Regions from separate parts of the Blautia obeum ATCC 29174 genome, predicted to be linked through region 1. Evidence: riboswitches for the same ligand, from Rfam matches in the RefSeq annotation. Region 1 holds a riboswitch; each other region holds the start of a gene.
What was found. Region 1 has a riboswitch for FMN ahead of NQ503_RS14990 (ECF transporter S component). Riboswitches for the same ligand answer to the same signal wherever they lie in the genome.
Positions count from the first base shown of each region.

Region 2: another riboswitch for FMN. It lies ahead of ribD (bifunctional diaminohydroxyphosphoribosylaminopyrimidine deaminase/5-amino-6-(5-phosphoribosylamino)uracil reductase RibD); the one in region 1 lies ahead of NQ503_RS14990 (ECF transporter S component).
Region 3: another riboswitch for FMN. It lies ahead of NQ503_RS16625 (hypothetical protein); the one in region 1 lies ahead of NQ503_RS14990 (ECF transporter S component).

Region 1 covers NZ_CP102265.1:3,111,324-3,117,556, forward strand. The annotation lists gene NQ503_RS14980 (AAA family ATPase) at 1-838, opposite strand, end outside; gene NQ503_RS14985 (NUDIX hydrolase) at 916-1,521, opposite strand; gene NQ503_RS14990 (ECF transporter S component) at 1,563-2,198, opposite strand; FMN riboswitch at 2,347-2,492, opposite strand; gene NQ503_RS14995 (ABC transporter permease) at 2,708-3,688, opposite strand; gene NQ503_RS15000 (ABC transporter permease) at 3,701-4,801, opposite strand; gene NQ503_RS15005 (ABC transporter ATP-binding protein) at 4,773-6,233, opposite strand, start outside.
Region 2 covers NZ_CP102265.1:3,481,842-3,488,074, reverse strand. The annotation lists gene NQ503_RS16710 (ABC transporter ATP-binding protein) at 1-276, shown strand, start outside; gene NQ503_RS16705 (ABC transporter ATP-binding protein) at 278-2,011, shown strand; gene NQ503_RS16700 (class I SAM-dependent methyltransferase) at 2,031-2,837, shown strand; FMN riboswitch at 3,310-3,424, shown strand; gene ribD (bifunctional diaminohydroxyphosphoribosylaminopyrimidine deaminase/5-amino-6-(5-phosphoribosylamino)uracil reductase RibD) at 3,701-4,828, shown strand; gene ribE (riboflavin synthase) at 4,810-5,463, shown strand; gene NQ503_RS16685 (bifunctional 3,4-dihydroxy-2-butanone-4-phosphate synthase/GTP cyclohydrolase II) at 5,482-6,233, shown strand, end outside.
Region 3 covers NZ_CP102265.1:3,469,581-3,475,813, forward strand. The annotation lists gene NQ503_RS16600 (cupin domain-containing protein) at 1-77, shown strand, start outside; gene NQ503_RS16605 (DUF6061 family protein) at 509-745, shown strand; gene NQ503_RS16610 (protein-ADP-ribose hydrolase) at 948-1,724, opposite strand; gene NQ503_RS16615 (SIR2 family NAD-dependent protein deacylase) at 1,721-2,665, opposite strand; gene NQ503_RS16620 (pyridoxamine 5'-phosphate oxidase family protein) at 2,662-3,276, opposite strand; gene NQ503_RS16625 (hypothetical protein) at 3,273-3,563, opposite strand; FMN riboswitch at 3,638-3,749, opposite strand; gene NQ503_RS16630 (pyridoxamine 5'-phosphate oxidase family protein) at 3,770-4,165, opposite strand; gene NQ503_RS16635 (Rrf2 family transcriptional regulator) at 4,377-4,811, opposite strand; gene NQ503_RS16640 (flavodoxin family protein) at 4,967-5,497, opposite strand; gene NQ503_RS17825 (aldo/keto reductase) at 5,529-5,660, opposite strand; gene NQ503_RS16650 (1-deoxy-D-xylulose-5-phosphate synthase) at 5,692-6,233, opposite strand, start outside.

The DNA.
Region 1 (6,233 bases):
CAAATATTTTATTTGTCACGCCAAGATCAAGAGCATCTCTGACTGGAATTCCTTTGTGCATCAGGCTGATTGCATCCAAGAGTCCACGAAGATCCATTGCTTTTGAAGTCAGTTCTCCACTTTCACATTTTTTCTGGATATCCATAAAAAGTAATCCAAACTGCTTATTATATTTAGAAGAAAGATCTGGAAACTGTTCTCTTAAAAGCCTCTGCAGATCTTCCAGTGTAAGTGCAGGCATACGGATCACTACAAATCTTGACGCAAGTGCTTCATTCAATTCTCGTGTTCCTGCATAGTTATAGTTCATCGTTGCAATAAAGCGAGTATCGTCTGCCAGAGTTATTCTTTCATATCCGGGAACGTCTATAACCCGCCTGAAATCCAATGCAGAATGCAAAACTGCAAGTGCTTCATTTCTTGCCATATTGATCTCATCGAATATACCAAAGCCTCCATTGCACGCACAGCTGTATACTGGTCCTGGTCTGAATTCAACCTTCCCGTTTCTGAAAGTATCCGTGCCGATAAGCGAAGACGCATCCATATTGACATGAAATGAGATATCCCAGGCAGGACGGCCGAAAACTGCTGCCAGATTTTCCGCAAGTACATTTTTCCCCGTGGCTTTTTCACCTGAAAGCAATAGATTCTTTCCACACAAAAGTGCTGCCAGAGCTTCCTCCCACACTTTTTTTCCATAATAAAAAAAATGAGGCACAGGAATCCTTCCCTTCAGCCCGTCCTTCACCGGGTGAGTCGCAGAAAACTCCTGTACCTCCTGAATCAGTTCCGGACTGATTCCTTCGTCTCTTAAAAAATCCGTTATTTCTTTCATCTTTAACGCCTCACATTCATGTGTAAAAAAAACTGAAATGTCAATCCACACAAGGCGGTCATGACATTTCAGCCATATTAGTTCAAAAACTCAAATGGATCCTCATCCTTTAAAAAATGCATCAGCATATAGGCACACATAATTGCCACACGTTCTTCTTTGAGGATTCGTTTTACTTCGGTACGGTCAGCGAGTACGATTTCAATTTCCTCACTGTCTTCCTGTGCTGCCTTACTGATCTCACCGCTGGCATAGCCGTATACAGTTGCACAGGATTCATCTGTCATACCTACTGTTGTAAAATACGGCTTTTCGAATGCAGGATCTACTTTCAAAGGTTCCAGTTTAAGACCAGTTTCTTCATACATCTCACGGACTGCACCTTCATGGAAATCTTCGCCTGGCTCAACCAGACCTGCCGGAAATTCATAAATGTAATCGCCCAATGTGTAACGATACTGGCGTACCAGAACAACCTTGTCCTTCTTTTGTCCATAGATACTATAAATGATCACACCATCCGGATCATTACGTCCGGTCTTCAGTTTCAGCGCCGGAACATCCTTTGCTCTGGATGCCACGTAATAAGACACCGGGGTATTGTGAACACTTGTAGCATCCACATGATACAGATTGACAAAACGGTTATCTGTCATTTTTTCTACATTATGAATCTTTCCCATGGGTTTCCTCTTTTCTGCACACTCTGTCTGCTGTGCCTGAATCAGTCTCCCTTAAGGATAACACGAATTCTTTTATAAATAAAGAATACGATTACAGAAATCAGAATATATTTAAATAAGTTAAATGGAACGATGATCAATGCTACAAAACCAAGAAGGCTGTTTACAGAAGGATGTACTGCTGATCCCATTTCAATAAATGCTTCGATCGGCATACCAAATGCTTTGCCATATGCCGGAAGCAGTACAAATGCATTCATAAGGCAGGCTGCTGCTGTTGTCAGTACTGTACCTGCTGCCATTCCAATAACGGCATGTTTGCGACTCTTGTTATGATGCAGTCTGTAGATGATTCCTGCCGGTACAACAAATGTACATCCAAAGAGGAAGTTTGCAAAATCACCAACACCTGCTGTCATAGTTCCCATTGTTACAAGATGCACCAGAACTTTTACCACTTCGATCAGGATACCTGCGATCGGTCCCATTGCGAAGGCTCCTACCAGTACCGGAATCTCAGAGAAATCCAGCTGATAGAAGGATGGTGCCAGGAATGGGAGCGGGAATTCAAAATTCATTAATATTCCGGCGAGGGCTCCAAGCATTGCGATCTGTGTGATCGTTCTTGTACGACTCCTCTCCATTACGTTTCCACTTTTTAAAACCTGTTCACTCATACTTATCTCTCCTTTTTGAATTGTTCTTTTTTTCTAAAAGAAAATTCTACGCTATGCTGCAGATAAGTTTAGTGGGGAGATTAGTTTCTGCTGCATAAAAAAATCCCGGGAATAATCTTCCCGGGGTACTGAGCACGTATGAATTATTCGTGTTCTTCTCTCATCCAGACTTTACTGTCGGTTCCGGAATTCTGACTTGTGCCAGTCACCGGATCAGCCGCCTTACGCGGGTCGCGGACTTTACCGCCGGTAGGGAATTCCAACTGCGTCGGTCACCCTGCCCCGAAGAATTTTCTTTTATATTTCTGTATTATATAACTAACTTTATAAGAATGCAATATAAATTTTAGAAAGAAGGATATGCTTAAAGTATTTTCTGTATTGTTCTTAGCAAAGTTCTGTACACCTTGGTACCTTAGAAGTTCTGAATTAAGACGTATCCAGAGGAACATTTATCGAAAATCCCATCTGGTTCATTTAATTATCCCATAATCACCGGGAATCCTTTATTATCTCTCCTCACGGAAATACGGCAATCCAAGTCCCGCCGGCGGCTGGTGCTCCTTCTTCTTTCGGAAGCTTGTAAACACCAGTACGATAATCGTTACCACATACGGCAGTGCCTTAAACACCTCCTGCATACTTCGTCCCAGTCCCGGGATATACAGATACAGGATATAAAGTGCTCCGAAAAGGAACGCTCCCCAGATTGCATTCAGTGGTTTCCACAGGGCGAAGATTACCAGCGCAACTGCAAGCCATCCACGGTCACCAAATCCATTGTCTGTCCAGGTTCCGCCGGAATATTCCATTACGAAATAGAGTCCGCCAAGTCCGGCAAGCCCTGCTCCGATACAGGTAGACAGATATTTGTATTTGATAACATTGATACCTGCTGCATCTGCTGTTCCAGGATTCTCGCCAATTGCACGAAGATTCAAGCCTGCTCTTGTCTTAAATAAGAAGAAAGACAAAACCACCGCTACGATCACACAGAGATATGTCATAAATCCATAATTGAATAAAATCGGTCCGATTACCGGAATCTTAGATAATCCCGGGATTTTGGCTGTGTAAGCACTTCCTGTTACTTTTACAGAAATCTGTCCGACACCACCGGCAAGTTTGGAAATAGAACCACCAAAGAAGTTACCAAAACCTGTACCAAAGATTGTAAGAGCAAGACCGGTTACGTTCTGATTTACACGAAGAGTAATGGTCAGGATACTGTAGATCAGGCCACCGATCATTGCACATGCAAAGGCACATACAAACGATATCAGGACACCTATAAATGCATTCGGATTCGGGTTATCTTTTTCATAAAGAAAAGCTCCCATCAGGCCGGCAATACCGCCCATATACATAATTCCCGGAATACCAAGATTCAGGTTTCCGGATTTCTCCGTCATGATTTCACCAAGCGCACCATAAAGAATACAGATGCCCTGGACAATTGCTTTTTGAATAAAGATGGTCAGTACACTCATTGCATCTACCTCCTATTTTTTTGTACGCTTTACTCTGTAGTTGATAAAGAATTCTGCCCCGATCAGGAAAAACAGAATAATGCCGAGAATAACATCGGATGCATTTTCATTCAATCCATACTGAGTCGCAATCTGAACAGCACCCTGATTCATAAATACAATACCAAAAGATACAGCCACCATAATAAAAGTATTGAATTTGGAAAGCCATGCAACGATGATTGCTGTAAATCCACGTCCTCCTGCTGTTGCAGTAGAGATTGTATGGCTCGCACCACTTACAATAACAAATCCTGCGATACCACAGATTGCACCGGAAATTGCCATGGTACGGATAATAACTTTCTTTACATGGATACCGGCATATTTTGCAGTATTCTCACTCTCACCAACTACAGCGATCTCATAACCCTGTTTGCAGTATTTCAGATAAATGAACATCCCAACAGTCAAAATCAGAACGATCAGAACATTCCAGCCGTATTTCTGTCCAAACAGTTCCGGCAGCCAGCCTGCCTGTGTTGCCTGATTAATGATACCAACAGTATTAGAACCTTTTGGATTTTCCCAGAAAACGATACAATATGTAACCACCTGCATGGCAACATAATTCAGCATCAGAGTAAAAAGTGTTTCATTTGTATTCCAGTATGCTTTGAATACCGCCGGGATCATACCCCATATCATGCCGCCAAGTGCACTTGCAATAAACATAACAATAAGTAAGATCACCGGTGACATTTTATCACCTGCATAGATCATCACCGCTGCGGAGCAGGCTCCACCAATCAGGATCTGGCCTTCTGCACCGATATTCCAGAATTTCATTTTGAATGCCGGAGCAAGTCCGATTGCAATACACAGAAGAACCATCGTATCACGTATTGTCTGCCAGATACGACGTTCCGATCCCATTGCTCCATCCCAGATTGCTTTATATACATCTACCGGATTCATCTTGACAAGTGCGACGATTACAGCACCGCACACGATCAGTGCAAGGATCAGCGCAATAAATCGAATCAGCAGTCTTTCCTGCCATCCGGCTTTGTTTCTTCTTTTACTTACCTGTAAGAAAGGTTCTTTATTCATTGACAACCCCTCCTTTTTCATGTTTCGTCATGAGAAGACCGATTCCTTCTTTGGTTGCAGTTCTGCCATCAACCACTCCGCTGATTTTTCCTCCACACAGTACCGCAATGCGGTCACAGAGTTCAAGTACTACATCAAGATCTTCAATTACGCAGACAACTGCTACGCCTTTTTTCTTCTGCTCATTCAGAAGCTGATAAATAACATGAGAGGTATTGATATCCACACCGCGAGTCGGGAATGCTACAAGAAGAACTTTTGGATTCTGTGCGATTTCTCTTCCTACCAGAACTTTCTGTACATTACCACCTGACATCTGGCGGACCGGTGCAGAGATACTTGGTGTCATAACTTCCAGCTGATCTTTAATCTTCTCTGCAAGTGCTCTTGGTCCTTTACGATCCAGGAAAGGTCCCTTTCCATTACGATAGCTTCGGATCATCATATTGTCTGTCATATCCATATCACCGACAAGTCCCATACCAATACGATCCTCCGGAACGAAAGCAAGGCTGATTCCCGCTTCATTAATGGAAATAGAATCCATTCCGGAAAGTTCCATTTCGCCTCCGTTATCATCCAACAGACGTATGGAACCGCTTTCTACATTCTGCAGTCCTGCAATCGCCTCAAGAAGTTCTTTCTGTCCACTTCCTGAAATGCCGGCAATTCCAAGAATCTCCCCTGTATTGACTGTCAGATCCACATCATCCAGTGTCTTGACATTTTCTTTGTCCTTACAGTTGATTCCATCAATGATCAGACGCGGTTTTACATTTTCAGGTTTCGGACGTTCGATGTTCAGATCTACTTTGGCTCCAACCATCATTTCTGAAAGACTCTGCACATTGGCCTGTGCTGTCTCTACCGTGTCAATATACTGACCCTTTCGAAGAATTGCAACGCGGTCAGACAAAGCAAGAACCTCCTGCAATTTATGGGTAATGATAATGATCGAACATCCATCGTCACGCATGTTTCGAAGAATATCGAACAGCCTGTCGGCTTCCTGTGGCGTCAACACTGCTGTCGGCTCATCCAGGATCAGGATCCTTGCTCCACGATACAGCATCTTCACAATTTCAACTGTCTGTTTTTCAGAAACGGACATTTCGTAGATTTTTTTGGAAAGGTCCAGATCAAAACCATATTTATTGACCAGTTTCTGAATATCTTCGGTTATTTTTTTCATATTGAGTCTGGCCTTACCAGGCAGGCCCAATACAATATTTTCTGCTGCCGTAAGTACATCTACCAGTTTGAAATGCTGATGTACCATACCTATTCCTAATTCATAGGAGTCTTTTGGCGAACGGATTTTTACTTCCTTCCCATTTACAAAAATATGACCTTCATCTGGATAATAAATTCCATAGATCATATTCATCAGAGTCGTTTTACCGCTTCCATTCTCACCTAAAATTGCGAGAATCTCTGATTTCCTCAGTGTAAG
Region 2 (6,233 bases), 370 kb from region 1:
ATCATTCTGGATGAAGCCACTGCCTTTGCTGACCCGGATAACGAAAGCCGCGTACAGGCTGCTTTCTCAAGACTTTCCGAGGGTAAGACCGTGATTATGATTGCCCACAGGCTTTCTACCGTAACAAATGTGGATCAGATTTTTGTCATTTGCGACGGACGGGTTGCCGAGTGCGGAAACAGTCGCGAATTGCTTGCAAAAGACGGTATATTCAGCCGTATGTGGAAAAATTACCAGACTTCCGTGCAATGGAAGGTAACAAAGGAGGTGCAGTGATATGATCAAAAAACTGCAGAAAAAATATGCCCTGTCTGAACAGGGAGCAAAAGACCTGATCAAAGGCTGCCTGGCCTGTGTCCTTCAGAATCTGTCTTTTATGTTTCCGGTGGGACTTTTATATTACCTGGTCAGCGATCTGATGAACGGGGGTGTTCCCGGTGGGAAAATTCCATTTTATGTGGCAGGCTGCGTGGTGTGTATCGGCTTGATTCTGCTGACCACTTTCTTTCAATACAATGCGACCTATTTTGCCACTTACAAAGAAAGCGGTATCCGCCGCATTACCCTGGCAGAGCATCTGCGCAAAATCCCCCTTTCCTTTTTCGGGAAAAAGGATTTAGCCGATCTTACCAGTACCATTATGGCGGATTGCACCTTCCTGGAGCAGAGTTTTTCGCATTTTATCCCTGAGCTTGCGGGTTCGATCATTTCTACAGTTCTGATTTCCATTGGTCTGCTCTTTACGGACTGGAGAATGGCACTGGCTGCCTTATGGGTTCTGCCGGTTGCCTTTGCGATTGTGGGATTTTCCGCAAAGATTCAGGAAAATCTGAATCAGAAAGCCATGGATGTAAAGATGGCCTGCGCAGACGGGATACAGGAGTGCATTGAAACGGTTCGTGACCTGAAAGCGAACAATGCGGAACAGGCATATTTAAAAGGTCTGGAAAAGAAGATCCGTGCCGTGGAGCATCGTTCCATCCTCAATGAATTCGGCCTTGCTGTTTTTGTGGTTTCCGCATCGCTGGTGCTGAAGCTTGGTATTGCAACGGTTGCGCTGGTGGGAGCTGTTTTGCTCATGCAAGGAAGCCTCTCCGTGCTTACATTCTTTATGTTCCTTCTGGTAGTATCCCGTTTATATGACCCTCTGCAGGGCGCACTCCAGAATCTTGCGGCAGTCATCAGTACACGAACCAACATTGCCCGTATGAATGAAATTCTCGATCATCCGATCCAGCAGGGCAGCGACAGGCTTTCCAATCAGGGGTATGATATTGTCTTTGACCATGTTGGGTTTGCCTACAATACCGGAGAAACCGTATTGAAAGATGTTTCCTTTACGGCAAAACAGGGAGAGGTTACGGCTTTGGTCGGCCCATCTGGCGGCGGAAAAACAACCGTATCCCGGCTGGCAGCAAGGTTCTGGGATATTAACAGAGGAAAGATTACCGTGGGAGGCATGGATGTATCCCGAATTGACCCGGAAACACTGCTTTCTCTGTATTCCATCGTATTCCAGGATGTTACACTGTTTGACAATACGATTCTGGAAAATATCCGAATCGGAAACAAAGACGCCACAGATGAACAAGTCATTGCTGCTGCGAAACTTGCCAATGTGGATGAATTTGCGGAAAAACTGCCGGATGGATGGCATACCAATATCGGGGAAAATGGCTGTGAACTTTCCGGCGGAGAGCGCCAGCGTATCTCTATTGCCCGTGCATTTCTGAAAAATGCGCCGATCATTCTTTTAGATGAAGCTACTGCTTCCCTGGATGTGGAGAATGAAACTCTGATACAGACAGCCCTTTCCCGTCTGATCGCAGATAAAACGGTTCTGGTCATCGCCCACAGGATGCGTACCGTAGCAGGAGCAGATAAAATTGTTGTCCTTTCTGATGGCACCGTGGCAGAAGAAGGATCACCAAAGGATCTGGAAGAAAAGAATGGTGTATATGCCCATATGGTAAAACTGCAGACAGAAAGCCAGAATTGGAAACTTGCATAAAGAAAAAGGAGGGCTGGTTATGCAAACATTAGGCGTTGTGGAGGATACCCTGTTTGTCCCTATGCTGGGCAGAATCTATGCCAGTGAGCATTACCCGCAAATTTTATATGATAAAAAAGCATTGGAATTGAAAAAGAAGCTACCTTCAGACTTGATTAAACAGAATATGCAGAGCCAGTATACCCTTTTGGCCTCTGCTTCCCGGTCTGCTAATATGGATCGGATTATTCGGACTTTTCTGGAACGCAGACCGGACGGTGTGATTGTCCAGTTGGGCTGTGGTCTGGAGACAACCTATCACCGATGTGATAACGGAAAGACACACTGGTATGCCATGGATCTGCCTCATGTAATCGAATACCGGCGGGGACTTCTTCCCGAACCAGAGAGGGAATTATATATTTCCGGGGATGCCTTTGCAAAGGATTGGATCAAAAAAGTTCGCAATGATGTACTTGATGCTCCTATTCTCGTTACTGCAGGCGGGTTATTTCATTATTTTGAGGAACATAAGGTCATTGCCCTTCTGCGTATGATTGGGCAATTTGGAAATATGGAAGTTGTTTTTGATACGGTGAACAAAAGAGGAATGACCATGATGAAGAAAAAATATATGAAACAGGTCGGCCATGCCGATGCACAAATGTTCTTTTATGTGGATTCAGCGGAAGAACTGGCAGCAAAGATCGGGGGTAATGTGAAGGTGATTGCGGAGGAACCATACTATCGTTACATCCCTAAAAATGGCTTAAAGTTGTCCACAAAGGTCAGTATGGCGGTTTCTGATCAATTCAAGATGGTAAAGATGATACATCTAAAACTATAGTGGATATACAATATCAGAGAGATAGAACTTTATCATTTTTTCGGACGCACTGATGAAACACCATCAAAAGCCGCCTTCTATCACCAGCGTGCAAAATTAAAAGATAATGCACTATGGGAACTTTTGCAAATCTTTAACCAGAAGCTTCAACCAACTCTATACAGAAACCGTTATCGTTTGGTTGCTTGTGACGGTTCTGTTGCTGATGAAGTTGATCCGGAACTTCTGGCAAAAGTATTGGCTAATCCAGAGATGTGGGCATTGCTCAATTCACTGGCGAAAACGATGAAGTAATGAAAAATAGTGAAAAAATAGTGTGATTTTAGTGAAAAAACAATTCATAAAACGATATAATATATGGATAAAATGAGGATATTTATTGTGTATATGGATATTCTATCTCCATCAGTAAACTAAGTAAAATAAAAATTCTGCTTTACAAATAACAGATAAAGTATTAAAATAAACAAAAAGATATCTTCAGGGCAGGGTGAGATTCCCTACCGGCGGTAAAGCCCGCGAGCCGAGAGGCATGATCCGGTGAGATTCCGGGGCCGACAGTACAGTCTGGATGGAAGAAGATGATAGTACAGTTGATTTTTTGTATGAATGAATGTAGTATCAGAGCTCTGAGATGGTGATCCATTTCAGAGCTTTTTATATAGGAAAATCAGACATTCATTTATCAATCATATGTAACAGATCAATTCCACCCTGCAGATATTTCTGCAGGCTTTTTTTGTATCTGGTACATCGTTTTCGAAATAACTATACCATTCACTTGTCTGTGAATCCGATTGCACATGTTTAAAAGCCTCGGCGTAGCCCAGGCAAAGAACAGGAATAAGAAAGAAGGAATAGAAATGACGGATCAGGAATATATGCTTCGGGCTATTCAACTGGCCAAAAAAGGAGAAGGCTGGACGAATCCCAATCCTATGGTAGGGGCAGTGATCGTAAAAGACGGAAAGATCATCGGGGAAGGCTATCATAAAAAGTATGGAGAACTTCACGCGGAACGTAATGCAATTGCTTCTCTTACAGAATCAGCAGAAGGTGCGGTGATTTATGTCACGTTGGAGCCTTGCTGTCATCATGGTAAAACACCTCCATGTACGGAAGCGATCATTGAACAGAAGATCAGAAAAGTGGTGATCGGTTCCAGAGATCCGAATCCGAAAGTGGCAGGAAAAGGTGTACAGATGTTAAGGGAAGCCGGTGTAACAGTAGTTGAAGATTTTATGAGAGAAGAATGTGATCAGCTGAACCCGGTGTTTTTCCATTATATTACTACGAAGACTCCTTATGTGGTAATGAAGTATGCCATGACACTGGATGGGAAGATCGCAACGAAAACAGGAGCATCAAAATGGATCACCGGAGAATCTGCACGAAAAGAAGTACAGCATATGCGGCATCAGTACATGGGAATCATGGCTGGTATTGGAACTGTGCTTGCAGATGATCCGATGTTAAACGTCCGGGTAGAAGGCTGGAAAAGTCCTGTCAGGATTGTGTGTGACAGTAAGCTCAGGATCCCGCCGGGCAGTCAGATTGTAAAAAGTGCGGAAAAGTACCGGACGATCGTGGCTTATGCAGAACAGAAAAATGCAAAAGAGAAAATAAAAATATTACATACCATGGGAGTTGAAACCATTTACTGTCCCGACGAAAAGAATCAGATAGACCTTAAGAAGCTGATGGCAGATCTTGGAAACAGAGGCATTGACAGCATCCTCCTGGAGGGAGGAGGTACGTTAAATGACAGTGCACTGCGAGCTGGAATTGTAAAGGAAGTACAGGCTTTTGTGGCACCAAAGCTGTTTGGCGGTGTGGCTGGGAAGACACCGGTAGAGGGTATTGGAGTTGAACTGCCGTCTGAAGCAGTGGAACTGAAATATACAGATATCTGCCAGATCGGTGAGGATATCCGGATAAAATGTCAGGTGTGTGATAAAAAACAGGAGGAATCATGTTTACAGGAATCGTAGAAGAGAAAGGAAAAGTCCGTTATATACAGCTGACAGGGGAATCAGGGATCCTGGCAGTGAAAGCCCGGAAAGTCCTGGAAGGGACAAGGATCGGTGACAGTATCGCTGTGAATGGTGTGTGTCTGACAGTTACGTCGATTCAGCCGGACGGATTTACTGCCGATGTGATGGCAGAGACGATCAGAAGAAGCAGTCTTGGCAGCTGCAAGGCCGGAAGCCAGGTAAACCTGGAACGTGCAATGGCTGCAGACGGCAGGTTCGGGGGACACATAGTAAGCGGCCATATTGATGGGACTGGCGTGATACGTTCCATGCTCCGGGAAGAAAATGCCATCTGGGTATCAATTGAGACATCGCCACAGATTTTGCATCTGATCGTGGAAAAAGGATCCGTCTGTATTGATGGGATCAGTCTGACAGTTGCAAGGGTTGATGAAGCTGGTTTTCAGGTGTCGGTCATTCCACATACAGGAGAAGAAACCACTCTTTTGGAAAAGGTGCCGGGGGATCTGGTTAATCTGGAAAATGATGTGATCGGAAAATACGTAGAAAAACTGCTTGGCATCAGAAAAAACGAAGAAGAGAAAAAAGAATCCGGAATTACGATGGAGTTTCTTGAAGAATTCGGGTTTTAGAACAGGAGGATATACACTATGTCACAAAATTATCAGTACAACACAATTGAAGAAGCACTTAGGGATCTTAAGGAAGGAAAAATAGTTCTGGTCACAGATGATCCGGACAGAGAAAATGAGGGAGATCTGATATGTGCGGCAGAGTTTGCGACCAGAGAAAATATTAATTTCATGGCGACCTATGCAAAGGGTCTTATCTGTACACCGATGAGTGCAGAAATTGCGGTGAGATTGAACTTTCCGCCGATGGTTGCGGAGAATACGGACAATCACAGTACAGCATTTACCGTGGCAGTAGATCACGCAGATACAACCACAGGTATCTCTGCGGAAGAGCGCTCCTATACTATCATGAAGTGTGTGGATGATCAGTCAAAACCGGAGGATTTCAGAAGACCGGGACATGTGTTTCCGCTTATTTCCAGAAAAGGCGGGGTTTTGGTACGAAATGGCCATACAGAGGCAACAACAGATCTTATGAGACTTGCCGGACTGAAAGAATGCGGCGTGTGCTGTGAAGTTATGAAAGAAGATGGAACTATGATGCGTACATCACAGCTATGGGAAATGGCAAAAGAGCATAACCTTACATTTATTACGATCCGTGATCTGCAGGATTATATAAGAATACATGAAAAGCATGTAAAGGAGGAAGCCGTTGCAAACCTCCCAACGCAGTACGGTGATTTTAAAATGTATGGTTATATCAATGATATTACAGGAGAGCATCATCTGGCACTGGTAAAAGGTGATCTGGGAGATGGTGAGGA
Region 3 (6,233 bases), 360 kb from region 1:
GAATTACTTATATCTGCATTCAGGTAAAAGAAAATTCTCTGGAACATTTTACAGCAGAGGATGCCGTAATCGGCTAATTAAAAGTATTTATTTACAAAAATGCACAGCTCTCGATAAGCTAAGAACTGTGCATTTCTTTTTTCTTCAAGCTTGTAAAGCGGACATTCGCAATCTGCTTCGCTACTTGCTCATGAACGCAGTCGCTTCGCGATCAATTCCGATTGAGATTTCACCTGTTTTAAGAGATTTAATAACTGTTATATTTTGTTATTAAATTCTCTGTAAACCCTTGAAAACACTGGATTTGTCGCAGGTGAGCTTTCCCTTATTGTTTCCCTTGTGTTATATCGTCCCGCCAGTGTTTACAAACTCTGATAAGGGAAAATACAAGGGCAAGAAAATCATATAAAACAGTATAACACAAAATAAAAGTGACATGGTGAACTGATTGAAATGCTTCTGATTTTTGTAACTGATGATTTATTGATCGATAAGGAGATAAGATACGATGAGAACAATATTTGCAGAATATAATCCACAATGCAACAGTATTGATGTTTATACCAGTGCCGGCTATATGCTTCGCATTGACTGCTGGGAAACTGAGAAGGACTTAAAAACCACGCCTGGATCAGACTGTGCATTAAATACACTTGCTATTGACGAACCACTGGAATATGCAAGATTATATCTTGATGGAAATTTACAGATGTGGGTTGATGCAGAAGATTCACTTGAACTTTAATATTTCCTGTTAAAAATTGAGTAGGAGGCGGTGACTAACCGCCGTCCTCTCAGTGGACAGCCCCCAATTGGTGAACTGTCCACTTTTTTAATAATATTCTCGTTCTTCCCACCATTCTTTCACTTAACATCGGATTCCAATATAAATCACATTCTCAGGCAGTAACAGTACAATAAGATTTATCGGATATTTCAACAGACGTTTATAACAATCCACTGTATATTTTTAAATCTTCATCCTTAAACACATTAAAGATTACCTTTTTTATTCTGCTGTCTTTGTTAAGATACTGCTTTACAGTGCTCGTTGCAATCTCGGCAGCTCGTTGCTGTGGAAAACGGAATACACCTGTAGACAAACAACAGAATGCAATAGATTCCACACCAGTATCCGCTGCAAGCTTTAGGCACTCTGTGTAGCAGCTTGCCAACAGGTCTTCATCTTCTTTTGTGACTTTCCATTGTATAATAGGTCCTACCGTATGAAGAATATATTTTGTCGGAAGATTGTATCCCGATGTTATCTTTGCTTTGCCGGTCTCTTCTTCATGCCCCTGCTTTGCCATAATTTCATGCATTTTCAGACGAAGTTCCATTCCAGCATAAGTATGAATAAAGTTATCAATACAGGCATGCATCGGTGAAAAACAACCAAGCATCTGTGAGTTACACGCATTCACGATCGCATCACATTTCAAAGTGGTAATATTCCCTTGCCAGATATATAATCTCGAATCGGATTTTACAGGTGCAAGCGTGTCAACATCTGTGATTCCACGCTCTATATTTCTTTCTGTAAGATACTCATCCTGTATTTTCAAAAAATCATTACTGATTGGTCTTGGCGGTCTGACATTCATAAGTGAGCGGAGCAGATTTTCCTGCCCCTGCTTATCCGTAGGAATGTTCTGTCTGCCAAACGGTATCTCTTCTTTTAAAAGATACTGAATCAGATATTCTCTTTGCTCATCCTGTGTCATAATACCAGCCCCCTTATATCAGTAATTGCCTTTGCCATATCACCGCCAATACCGATTGCACGTTCCCCGAAGCTTTCCGGAACTACCGCTTCATCCATATTCAGGCGTATCAAACTATAAGACGAGTTCTCCCTCACCATCTTTTCAAAAGGGAAACGTATAATAATCGGCGTATTAAATCCAACTCCAAGTTCCAAAAGAACAACCTTTTTATCTTTATGCTGTTCCAGAAACCCCGCATACCTGTCGGCTGCCTCATGCCACGCTTCATCTTCCACAAAATAATTATCACAACGGAGATTCATAGCCATATTGCCGCCACACACCGGACATTTTGGTACAAGTTCTGATGGAATCAGGCAGTCTCTTCTTGCTTTATCCATTTTACGAAACAGGTCTTTTGCATCGTAAGTCTTTGAATGACAGGCTTTCTGGCACTGGATTTTCCCATAATCTCCCTGTGTTGCAAATATTCTTTTTTCATCAAATCCCGCTTTATAAAACTGATGATCCACATTGGTTGTAAGTACAAAATATTCTTTATTCTTTACAAGATCATAAAGCTCTGTATAAAGCGGCAATGCCGGAGGATCAAAGCGGTTCATCAATGCATGTTTTGACCAGTATCCCCACTTTGCCTCCTCAGACGGATATGGATAAAATCCGGCTGCATACATATCTGTCATGTAGTACTCACCGTATTTTTTTATAAATTCTGCAAAATTGTCTGTAAACCTTTTACCACCATATTGGATTCCCGCAGCTGTCGATGCCCCGGCTCCTGCCCCGATTATAACACAGTCTGTATTTCTTATATTCTTTGCTGCCCTGTCAATCTGATCTTCATATGCATCTTTTTGGAATACATAATCCCTTGCCGGAGTACTACATAAAAAGTTTCTCCAGTCAGCATGCCCTTTTCTGATTTTCTTAAAAATCATAATGAACCTCTTTTCTCAATACACTGCTTCGGACAAATTTCTGCACATCTTCCGCAATGCAGACAATGATTCTGGTTGATAGTAACCGGAACTGAAGATATATCAATGCATTTTTGCGGACATACAGAGCAACACAGTTTGCATCCAATACATTCTTTTCCAATAAAATACCCTGTCTGAACTGCCTCGGTTTTTCCAATTGTTATAGTATCCCTCACAATATTTGATGGATTGCTGATATCAAAATACTCTCCCTGTGCCTCATACAGCCGAAACACTTCGATTGCGTCTTTCGTATCTCCCGGATAGATTTTCTTCATATATGGATTTTTTTCAAACATAATATCAAGATTCTTTTTTCCGATGTTCTTTATTTTTCCACGCAGAGACACCGCAATTTTGTCTTTTGTTGCGGATATTGCCACATACTGCTGCTCCATTAACTGGTCATAAAATGCTTTTCCCTTTGCTGTAAGGAAATACACACCTTCTTCATCATAGTACATCATATCTATGATTCTTGTCTGAGGATGTCCATCTGAACCTATCGTTGCAACTGTTGTTGAATGAATTTCATCCACCAGAAGTTTAAGATAATCCATTTTTGTCATTTCAAAGTCTCTCCTTTCAGTATCGGTGTAAGTTTTTTATATATCATCATGGCAATTGCTCCAATTACCAAGCCTTTTAAGATATTAAACGGCAATGCATTGAATAGCACAACGTCCAGCTTAGTCTTAATAAATGGCAGAAATTCGCCAAATGATGGACTCAAAGGAACCGGAAACTCTAAAAATGCCAACACATATGATATAGCTGCCAGTAGAGCTGTCATTGTTATCGTTCTTGTAGAAACTAAATTTTTTCTTGTTTTAATAGTTGCTGTATTGTTACTCATAAATCTCCTTTTTGTGAGATATGCCTGAATTTAAAACAGCCCGCAGGACGGGATTCCCTGCGGGACTTGTTTTATCATATCTTCTCTCATCCGGACTTTACCGTCGGTTATGGAATTGCACCATATCAGCTTTTGCTCGCAGACTATACTGCCGGTCAGGAATTACACCTTGTCCCGAAGACTGTAATTTTTTCTGTTAATTATCTTTAAAATTCATAAGGTGGATTTCCAGAGAAATCTGCGATTAAACCATGCGGATTTTCAAGATAGAATACCTCAAAAATAGGATTATCTGCTGTCTGGTACTGTCCCTTAACGATAGGATTGTTCATGCATCCTTCCTTTACACTCTTGTTGTCCTCAAATACTGCTTTGCCATGAAGGCGAATCCATGCGTATTCAGGGGAAGATACTGATACTTCTACTTCAGGATTTGCTAACATATCCTTGTAAACATCCTTTGTGTTGTTAGTACAGAACCAAAGCTTTCCGTCCTGCTCAAAACAGAACATGAATGGACGGCATTTTGCCTTTCCATCTCTTCCGACTGTTGCTAAGTACTGAACTGAATTTTTCTGTAAAAATTCTACTACTTTCTGCATTTTAAATTACCTCCTCGATATGTTGTAACAATGATTATTACATCTTGTAGCTATACAATATCATCCGTTTAATGTAATGTCAATAGTTACATCAAACTTTTTGTAACTTTTTTTGTTACAACTCCTTTTGAAGATTTTACATTGATTATGAAAAACGAAAAGGCTCCGGAAATTGTGATGATATAATCACTCATCCGAAGCCTTCTGTAGGCTACTCTTCCTCTGTATACACTGCAATATCTTTTTTCACATCAGCAAGTGTCATTTCTGAAAGTTTTTCCTCCATTGCCTTCTGTACTTCTAACAGTCTCTTATCAAGAACATGGTGAATATTCTTTCCTACCGGACATTTCTGATTGGGATTCTCATGAAAATGAAACAGTTCTTCATCTGGTGCACATTCCACTGCTTTATACACATCAAGGAATGTAATCTGCTCCAATGGTCTGGTAATTGTCACACCGCCTGTCCCTCTTGCAACTTCAATAAGACCAGCAGCCTTTAATTGTTGCAATATTTTACGAACAATCACCGGATTAGTTCCAATGCTTGCTGCCATAAAATCACTAGTCATCTTCTGATCCGAAAATATATCTATACAGGCAAACATATGGATTGCCATTGTAAATCTGCTTGAAATCTGCATTATAAACACCTCTCTTTGACAGTAATCATATCAAAAAACAGATGTAATTTCAATGGTTACATTGTTGTTGAAAACTTAATATAAATACAATCAATAGTCTGCTTTAGAAAAAAACAATTTTATGGTCTATCGACATCTCGCCAAATGGAATTTACCTAACGCAGCGATGCCCCGAACGCCCTTAGTTCTTCTCTCTTTTTCTCGCTCTTGTTTTCAGACCCATGTGCTGTAAACACACCCATGTTTTCAAGTCCAAGATAATCCAGAAAGTCTCCTTTGAACGAGAAAAGAGCACCCTCATACATATTAGCATCTCCGGAGCTAAGTATCATGGCAACTTTTTTCAAATTCTTCGGTCCTCTCGGATATGCCGCAGAATAAAATCTGTCGATTACACATTTTAGCTGACCGGATATGCCGTGATAATAAATGGGCGATGCAATAACAAGCATTTCTGCTTCTTTCAAAAGATTATATACTTCCTGCATATCATCCTTCTGAATACACTCACCGTGTCCTTTGCTATGACAGTATTCACATGTCAAACACCCACCTATCTTCTTTTTGCATACATCCACCACATCAACGATATGTCCTGCACTCTCAGCTCCTTTCTTAAATGCATTAACCATATCTTTTGTACTTCCCTGTGAATGTGGACTTCCATTTAATACTAATATCTTCATTTCCATCACCTTATCTTTTTATTCTTCAATCTTAGTACCAGTCATGCTTCTCATTTTTTTCCAAAGCCTCAATCTGCTCCATCTCTTCGTCAGTTAATTCAAAATCATACAACTGCGTGTTCTCCATGATGTGATCAGGATTGCTTGAACCCGGAATTACAATTCTGGTGTCACTACTTCCAGCCTCCCAATTCTTATTTTAACTGATTGCAAATATCCGCAATAATCTGAGCCGGTGTCATACCAACCTCTTTCAGTAATTCATTTGGGTCATATCGGTCATAAAATTTCTTCTCAAGTCCGTAATTTTTCACTTTCATATCAGAACTACCATAGAAGGAAGCTATTTTCTCGCCAAAACCGCCGCTTAAAATACCGTCTTCCATGGTAATGACCATCTGATGTCTTTCGGAAAGACTTTCCAGTAATTCTTTGTCAATACCAGAAGCAAAACGAGGATTGATCAGTGTCGGCGTAAAGCCAAGTTCTGCTTTTATTTTTGCACTGAGCTGTTCACCACGCTGATAAAAATCACCAAGTGCCAGAATTGCAACCTTTTCACCAGCTTCTTCCACTTTAAAATGATTCAGTCTGTCAAAATCCTTATCTGCTTCACGATAGGTTACCTGATTTCCGGGGATGAGAATCATAACAGGATGTTCCCTTTGATCAACTGACCAATCAAGCATAGAAAGGTATTCATCTTTTGAGGTAGGTGCAAGCACTACCAGATTCG